Regions from separate parts of the Providencia sp. UF-224 genome, predicted to be linked through region 4. Evidence: predicted binding sites of a transcription regulator. Region 4 holds the regulator's gene; each other region holds the start of a gene.
What was found. The regulator PurR, encoded in region 4, represses purine synthesis genes. The targets are predictions, from matches to a motif close to CANGCAAACGTTTGCNTG.

Region 1 (2,210 bases), on a different contig from region 4:
CTAGAGCTTCTCGCAGAGCGCCTTATTTGGTCTATACCATTATTGTTTTTAATCCGCTTAGTCATTAAAAATAAATCAACGTGGAAACAAATTTGGGCGGATAAAAAATCAATCATTCTTTGTCTTTTTAGTTCGTCTGTAATGGCTATTTCATGGACGACATTCACATATGCACTGACTCATGGACAAGTGCTAGCCGCAAGTTTAGGTTATTTCATTAACCCATTATTTTCTATTTTATTGGGGGTTGTTTTTTTACGTGAAAGGTTAGTTTTTGCGGAAAAAATGGCCGTCACATTTATTTTGGCTGGGGTGGGGTATCAAATCTGGCAGTATGGTGAATTCCCAATTTTAGCATTAGTGATGGGAAGCGCCTTTGCTGTATATGGATTGATCCGTAAGTTTATTCGGTTTGATGTTATTAGCTCATTGTTTTTAGAAGCATTATGGTTGTTACCTGTCGCTGTGGGGATTACTTGGTGGTTATCGTCAAAAGGGTTGAGCGCAGTGGAGGCGGGGGATTGGCAGCTTCGCGCTTTGTACATGCTAGCAGCGCCAGTGACGATTATTCCATTACTCTTCTTTACCGTAGCGATTAAGCGGACATCACTTACAGTTATTGGTCTGGCTCAGTATATAGAGCCAACAATTCAATTTTTACTCGCCGTATTCTTATTTAATGAGTTATTTGATTGGGTCAAAGGAATTAGTTTTTCATTAATCTGGATTGGTTTGCTATTTTGTATTTTGGCGTTATTGCATAAGCAATATACTCAGTTTTCCCAGAAAGAGCCTTTTATTACAGGGCGGGATGAAACTCCTCAGAATTAGAAAATATTTCATTTAATTTCAAAACGCTATGTATTTTATCATAGCCTTTTTATTTCCCGAATAGTAAAGGCAAACGTTTGCGTATATAATCTTCAGCACTATTTTCGCATAGAAGGTCATCAATCATGGAACAGCTAGGAACCGCACTTTGTGCATCTGCAACGAAAGTTATGTTACTGGGCGCGGGAGAGCTAGGTAAGGAAGTTGCCATTGAATGCCAACGCTTAGGAATCGAGGTGATTGCGGTAGACCGCTATGAAAGTGCACCTGCTATGCACATTGCTCATCGCAGCTATACCATAAATATGTTGGATAGCGAGGCATTGAAGCAACTCGTTGCCTTGGAAAAACCTGACTTTATTGTGCCTGAAATTGAAGCGATAGCGACAAAAACATTAGTTGAATTAGAAGATGCTGGGCAAAAGGTTGTGCCCTCAGCTAAAGCTGTTTTTTTAACAATGGACAGGGAAGGTATCCGTCGCCTTGCAGCTGAAACATTAGGTTTACCAACATCTGAATATCATTTCGTCGAAAATAAACCTGATTTTATTGAAGCTGCTGAAAAAATTGGTTTCCCATGTATCGTAAAGCCCGTCATGAGTTCATCAGGAAAAGGGCAAAGTGTTATTCGTTCAAATGCGGATTTAGAAAAAGCGTGGAATTATTCTCAAGAAGGGGGCCGTACAGGACAAGGCCGAGTTATTGTTGAGAAAATGGTTAACTTTGATTTCGAAATAACACTGTTAACGGTTAGTGCTGTCGATGGGATTCATTTTTGTGCTCCTGTAGGGCATCGCCAAGAAAAAGGTGATTACCGTGAATCTTGGCAGCCACAAATGATGAGCGAGAAAGCCTTGAGAAAGGCTCAAGATGTTGCAGCGAAAATTGTATCTGCGCTAGGGGGCTACGGCTTATTTGGGGTTGAATTATTTGTGTGTGGTGATGACATCATTTTTAATGAAGTTTCTCCACGCCCCCATGATACAGGAATGGTAACGCTGATTTCGCAAAACCTTTCTGAATTTGCTTTACATGTACGTGCATTCTTAGGTTTTCCAATTGGTCGAATTCGCCAATATGGGCCAAGTGCTTCAGCTGTTATTCTTCCTGAGCTTCACAGCCGAAATGTGGTGTTTTCTAATATTAAAGATGCACTAGGCTCTGATATTCAATTGCGTTTGTTTGGTAAACCTGAAATTGCAGGGACTCGGCGTTTAGGTGTTGCATTAGCCACTGCTGATTCGATTGAAACTGCGCTGGAAATGGCAAAAAAAGTGGCAGTGACAGTGACGGTATCTGGTTAGTTTTTCAGTATGAAAAAAGGGAATAGTTTCCTATTCCCTTTTCTTTCTGCTTATCTTTAATAAGAGTAATTTCTT
Region 2 (2,210 bases), on a different contig from region 4:
CTCGTACTAACGACCCTCACTCTGCCACCGCACAATTCTTTATCAACGTTGCTGATAATGACTTCTTAAACTTCCGTTCAGAGCGCCCAGATGGCTGGGGTTACTGCGTATTTGCTGAAGTCGTTGAAGGCATGGACGTGGTTGATAAAATCAAAGGCGTTTCTACTGGCCGTAGCGGTTTCCACCAAGACGTTCCTCGTGAAGATGTTGTGATTGAAAAAGTGACTGTCAGCGAGTAATCCTGCCTCTATGTCCACTTACATCATTGCAGATCTGCATTTGAGTGAAGATGAACCGGCGATCACCGCCGGTTTTATCAATTTTATTCAACAGCAAGCCATCCACGCCGATAGCCTGTATATCCTCGGTGATTTTTTCAATTATTGGGTGGGCGATGACGATAACACCCCGCTTCATCAACGCGTCGCAAACGAGCTAAAACAGCTCACAGCAAAAGGCATTCCTTGTTATTTCATTCATGGCAACCGCGATTTTTTAATCGGTAAACGCTATGCCAAGCAGTGTGGAATGACAATTTTGCCCCAAGAAACCCTTCTCGATATTTATGATAAGCGCATTTTAATTCTACACGGTGATACCTTGTGCACCGATGATATGGCTTATCAAAACTACCGTAAAAAAGTTCACACGCCTTGGATCCAACGTGTTTTTCTCACACTTCCGCTGTTTATTCGCCGTCGGATCGCGCAAAAAATGCGTAAAAACAGCCAATATGCCAGTAGCATGAAAGCGGAATCCATTATGGATGTTAATCCACAAGCGGTTGTTGACGCACTACAAAGACACCAAGCCCAATGGATGATCCACGGCCATACCCACCGCCCCGCCATTCATGAAATCAATATTGGCGGAAAGCTACATTTCCGTGGAGTATTAGGTGCATGGCACCATGACGGTTCTGCCTTTGTGATTAATGAACAAGGCATCGAACTGATTTTCTTTCCCTTCGAATAACCACAGACAATTTCTTGGTCGTAAACGCGACCGTTTGCTTATTTATTAATCACGCAAACGTTTTCCTTGCTGCTTTGTCGTGATATGATCGACTCAATTCAATTCTCCACCTTCGGGTGACGTTTTTTTCAATACAGGAAAGCACCAAATGACTGCCCAAGCTTCTGCTCAATCTGCGGCAAAAATCGCCATTGTTATGGGTTCGAAAAGTGATTGGACGACCATGCAGCACGCTGCTGATGTATTAACCGAACTCCAAATTCCTTTTCACGTCGAAATTGTCTCCGCACACCGTACACCCGATAAACTGTTTTCATTTGCCGAAACTGCCAAAGCAAACGGCTTTGATGTAATTATTGCAGGCGCTGGTGGTGCAGCCCATTTACCGGGGATGTTAGCGGCCAAAACCTTAGTGCCTGTTTTTGGTGTTCCTGTACAAAGTGCCGCACTCAGTGGTGTTGATAGCTTATATTCCATCGTCCAGATGCCAAAAGGTATTCCTGTGGGCACCTTGGCGATTGGTAAAGCAGGTGCTGCAAATGCCGCATTACTAGCGGCGCAAGTCTTAGCTATCGCTGATGACGCTGTTTTTAAGCGCTTATCCACATGGCGTGAAACACAAACTAACGACGTACTCAATAACCCAGACCCGAGGGACGCGTAATGAAACCCGTTTGCGTACTGGGTAACGGTCAACTCGGCCGTATGTTGCGCCAAGCTGGTGAGCCGCTGGGCATCGCGGTATTCCCTGTTGGGCTAGATGCAGAACCTGAAGCCGTTCCTTATCAGCAAAGTGTGATCACCGCTGAAATCGAACGTTGGCCTGAAACGCCATTGACCAAAGAATTAGCACGCCACAATGCCTTTATTAACCGCGATATTTTCCCGCGTTTAGCCGACCGCTTTCCGCAAAAGAGCCTGTTTGATAGTTTAAATTTGTCAACCGCCCCTTGGGCACTGCTTGAATCCCCTGCACAATGGTCTGAATTATTCTCCTCACTGGGTGATTTTCTGATAGTCAAGCGCAGAACAGGCGGTTATGACGGGCGCGGCCAATGGCGTATACGCCCCGGCGATGAAATCAATCTACCGGCTGAAATCTACGGTGAATGCATTGTCGAGCAAGGCATCCCTTTTGATGCTGAAGTGTCTGTCATTGGTGCACGTAATGCTGCGGGTGAATCCGTTTTTTACCCTATCACTCACAATTTGCACCAAGAAGGCATCTTACGCAC
Region 3 (2,210 bases), on a different contig from region 4:
TCATTGATGGGCCACCTAGCACGATCAATTTCGCACCCACGGTGATCTCACCTTTTTGAACGTGATCCGCACGAATATTACCAATACCGCCCGCCAACATAATTGGCTTATGGTAACCTCGTAATTCTTCGCCATTGTGACTGTTCACTTTTTCTTCATAAGTACGGAAGTAACCCAATAATGCAGGGCGACCAAATTCGTTATTGAACGCAGCACCACCTAGAGGGCCTTCCATCATAATATCCAACGCATTCACAATGCGGTCTGGCTTGCCAAAATTCTCTTCCCAAGGCTGTTCAAAGCCAGGAATACGTAAGTTAGAAACGGAAAATCCCACTAAACCTGCTTTTGGTTTTGCGCCGCGCCCTGTCGCGCCTTCGTCACGAATTTCCCCACCTGAACCTGTCGCCGCACCCGGCCATGGCGAAATAGCCGTTGGGTGGTTATGGGTTTCCACTTTCATTAAAATGTGAGTGTCTTCTTGGTGATAGCGATACGTACGCCCTTCAGGCTCAGGGAAGAAGCGCCCCACCAAAGAGCCTTCCATCACGGCCGCGTTGTCTTTATAAGCCGATAACACGTGTTCTGGCGTTTTTTCGAAGGTGTTTTTAATCATCTTAAACAGCGATTTTGGCTGTTCTTCGCCATCAATGACCCAATCTGCGTTAAAAATCTTATGGCGGCAATGTTCGGAGTTCGCTTGCGCAAACATATATAATTCAACGTCTGTTGGGTTACGTTTTAAGCCTGTGAAGGCCGCTTGCAGATAGTCAATTTCGTCATCCGCCAGTGCTAAACCCATTTCTGTATTTGCGGTTGCCAGTGCTTCGCGCCCGCCATTGATGATATCAATGGTTTTCATTGGGGCAGGCTGTTGGTGCGCAAACAAAGCATCTGCTTGTTCAAAAGAAGAAAAAATTGTTTCCATCATGCGGTCATGTAACAGTGCAATCACTTCATGCCACTGCGTTTGCGTTAATGCATCCCCCTGAACGTAGTAGGCAATACCGCGTTCAATGCGTTTAACTTGGCTAAGGCCACAGTTGTGAGCAATATCCGTTGCTTTAGATGACCAAGGAGAAATTGTACCCGGACGTGGAGTGACTAAAATCAGCTTACCGAAAGGGTCATGCTCTGTCAGAGAAGGACCATATTTTAACAAACTGCTCAGTTTGCCTTGCTCACTGTCACTTAACGGCGCTGATAAATCAGCAAAGTGCATATATTCAGCATAGATATCTGTTACAGGCAGTTGTTTTTCTGCAAACAACGCCAAAAGGCGGGTAATACGAAATGCTGATAGAGCAGGTGAACCACGCAAAATTTCCATAGTCTTAATTTCTCTCTTTTAAACGCCAGCCCTGAACATGAAAGCAGGGAAACCGGTGCCCATTATAGAGCAATGTTCATCAATACGAAACCGTTTGCGTGATTAAAAATAAAGCGATTAGTTAAATATTATTCTGTGCTAAATACGATAATATAGGTTGCACCGATCATAATTGTTGAGCAAAATACCCAACCACTGGAATTATAACCATTACTTAGCCATACTCTTTTTTAGACACCACACAACACCAGAGATTGCACGAGAAATTATTATTTGAATAACTTAAAAGTTAACTACTTAATCATCGTGGTTATCGCGCTACTGGCTTCAATGGTCATCGGCTTTAATATCCGCTGGCCCAATACGCAAGATTCACAAATTAATAAAATACTGTCACAAGGTGAATTACGTATTAGTGCCGTCAGCTCGCCACTTATCTATATAGATGAGCAAAAACAGCTTCGTGGTTTTGACTACGAACTTGCTCAAGGCTTTGCTTCGTACCTAGGAGTCAAACTTAAAATCACTATCCGCCCAACATTCGAGCAAATATTTGATGACCTCGAAAATGGTGATGCTGACATCGCTGTTGCTGGGCTTTTGTATAATAAAGACCGATTAACTAAGACAAAAACAGGCCCAAGTTACCTGACGGTAACTCAACAATTGGTCTATCGTAAAGGTTCAACACGGCCGAAATCATTTAATGACATCAACGGTAAGCTGCTTGTCACCTCTGGAACTGCCCACGCGAGTACCTTAAAAGAGCTCGCCAAAGAATATCCAAATTTAAAATGGGAAGAGACATCTAAATACAATACCAATCAAATCCTTGAAATGCTTGCTGATGGTGAAATCGACTATACCCTTGAAGACTCCA
Region 4 (2,210 bases):
TAGCTGATGGTCGAGTAGATGTCGCCATTGGCGCAACACGGGCTTCACCAATTGGTGAACGTTATAGTTTTCGAGATATGGGGTTTATGTCGTGGATGTGTGTTGCAAGCCCTGACCACCCTTTAGCGAAAATAGGGCATAGCCTAACAGACGATGAAATGCGTGAGTATCCAAGTTTGTGCTTAGAAGATACATCTCGCAGCTTACCTAAACGCGATACTTGGGCGTTGGATAACCAACGGCGTTTAGTTGTCCCCTATTGGGAAAACGGCTTAGCCTGTTTAGCTAATGGGCTGTGTGTGGGGATGGTACCTGAACATCGTGCAGCACCATTGTGTGCTGAAGGTAAATTGGTAGAATTGACACTGGCACAACCATTTCCATCAAGCCCATGCTGTTTAACATGGGTAGAGAAAAATACCTCTCCTGCGCTGAGTTGGTTATTAGATTATCTTGGTGATAATGAAACGCTCAACGCGGAGTGGTTATCAACATAAGTTGAGTTATCGGCGATAGTCAATAAATGGCCCGTCAGCAACAGAACGGCGCTCAACGAGACGAGGGTGAACTTCAATAGTTTGAGCGTCTTCGCGCTTATTCACAATACGGTCTAGTAACATTGCGAACGCCATTTGACCCAAACGCTCTTTAGGTTGGTGGATTGTTGTCAATGCAGGGGTGAAATAGCGTGCGTTTCGCACATTGTCGTAACCGATGATGGAAATGTCTTGTGGAACACGCAAGCCCATTTCATCCGCGGCGCAAATAGCACCCATAGCCATGATGTCACCACCACAGAAAACAGCAGTAGGGCGCTGTTTATGGCTTAAAATCTGCATCATCGCTTTATAGCCAGACTCTGGTTCAAAGTCCCCTTGAACAATCCACTCTTCTTTTAAGGTCACTTTGGCTTCTTCCATGGCTTTTTGGAAGCCAGTCAGACGACCAATCCCTGTATTACGCTCAAGGGAGCCTGGGATCACACCAATGTCACGGTGACCTCTATCAATCAGGTAACGCCCTGCGAGATAGCCCCCATGGAATGAATTGTCGATAATGCTATCGGTGAAATCCCCGCGGGAAGTTCCCCAATCCATCACAACCATTGGAATATTACGATAATCTTCAAGCATCCCGATAAGTGTATCGGGGTATTCGGAACACATAACCAGCAAGCCATCGACACGTTTTTGCGCCAACATCTGTAAGTAGGCTTTTTGTTTACCAAGATTATTGTGAGAGTTACAGAGGATCAGTGTATAGCCTTTTTCGTAGCAGCTATTTTCAACGGACTCAATAACTTCTGCAAAGTAAGGGGCCTCACTTGATGTTGCTAACAAACCAATCGATTTGGTGTGGTTCACTTTTAAGCTACGGGCAACCGCACTAGGCGAATAATTGAGCGATTTGATAGCAGCCCAAACTGCCGCTTTGGTATCATCAGCCACAAAGCGCGTTTTATTAATAACATGGGATACGGTAGTGGTAGAGACGCCAGCGCGTTTCGCCACATCTTTAATCGTTGCCATGGGGGAACAAAACTCCTGACCAACTATAGGTCTCTCTAAGAATTCTAGTTAAAAAATTACCTGCATATTGATGCATAGATCCTTTGCTGGCAATAATTTAGCGATTTGTTGTCGATTTTGTCTGATCTAGCGCAAAAACGAAAGAAATAATTGATGTTATAACATGTGATATAGACACTGGTTTTGCTTTTTTGGATGTGTATACTCAGTAACCTTAATGTTTATGTGGTTATCATTAATTCAATTTTGTTAGGATGAGAGGAACTCATGGATACAGATGTTAAATATGGAATACTAGCAGCAGTGGGTTCATTAGCGATGATTATTTTCATTGCTGTACATTTATTTTAGTTGTGTTTCATCTTCATTGGGTGAATAAATAAGGGCGAGTAATAACTCGCCCTTATTCTATTGGGAAAACATATTAAATTAAGCTAAGTTTTCTTCTACAAATTTCCAGTTTACCAGTGCCCAGAAATTTTCTAAGTATTTAGGGCGCGCATTACGGTAATCGATGTAGTAAGCGTGTTCCCAAATATCAACCGTTAAAACTGGCTTGTCGTCACCTGAAATAGGTGTTGCTGCATTGGAAGTATTGACGATTGCTAAGCTGCCATCGGCTTTCTTAACTAACCAAGTCCAACCTGCACCGAAGTTTTTGGTCGCTGCATCCGTAAATTG

Region 1: a site for PurR is predicted at 898-915, ahead of purT (formate-dependent phosphoribosylglycinamide formyltransferase). Genes of this name have one in related genera too.
Region 2: a site for PurR is predicted at 1,026-1,043, ahead of purE (5-(carboxyamino)imidazole ribonucleotide mutase). Genes of this name have one in related genera too.
Region 3: a site for PurR is predicted at 1,414-1,431, ahead of purL (phosphoribosylformylglycinamidine synthase). Genes of this name have one in related genera too.

What each region holds. Positions count from the first base shown of each region.
Region 1 is NZ_JBSICC010000010.1:67,056-69,265, forward strand. It holds gene rarD (EamA family transporter RarD) at 1-831, shown strand, start outside; gene purT (formate-dependent phosphoribosylglycinamide formyltransferase) at 957-2,135, shown strand.
Region 2 is NZ_JBSICC010000013.1:79,154-81,363, forward strand. It holds gene ppiB (peptidylprolyl isomerase B) at 1-239, shown strand, start outside; gene lpxH (UDP-2,3-diacylglucosamine diphosphatase) at 250-975, shown strand; gene purE (5-(carboxyamino)imidazole ribonucleotide mutase) at 1,124-1,639, shown strand; gene purK (5-(carboxyamino)imidazole ribonucleotide synthase) at 1,639-2,210, shown strand, end outside.
Region 3 is NZ_JBSICC010000003.1:92,243-94,452, forward strand. It holds gene purL (phosphoribosylformylglycinamidine synthase) at 1-1,330, opposite strand, end outside; gene mltF (membrane-bound lytic murein transglycosylase MltF) at 1,604-2,210, shown strand, end outside.
Region 4 is NZ_JBSICC010000011.1:5,979-8,188, forward strand. It holds gene punR (DNA-binding transcriptional activator PunR) at 1-497, shown strand, start outside; gene purR (HTH-type transcriptional repressor PurR) at 504-1,529, opposite strand; gene sodB (superoxide dismutase [Fe]) at 1,959-2,210, opposite strand, start outside.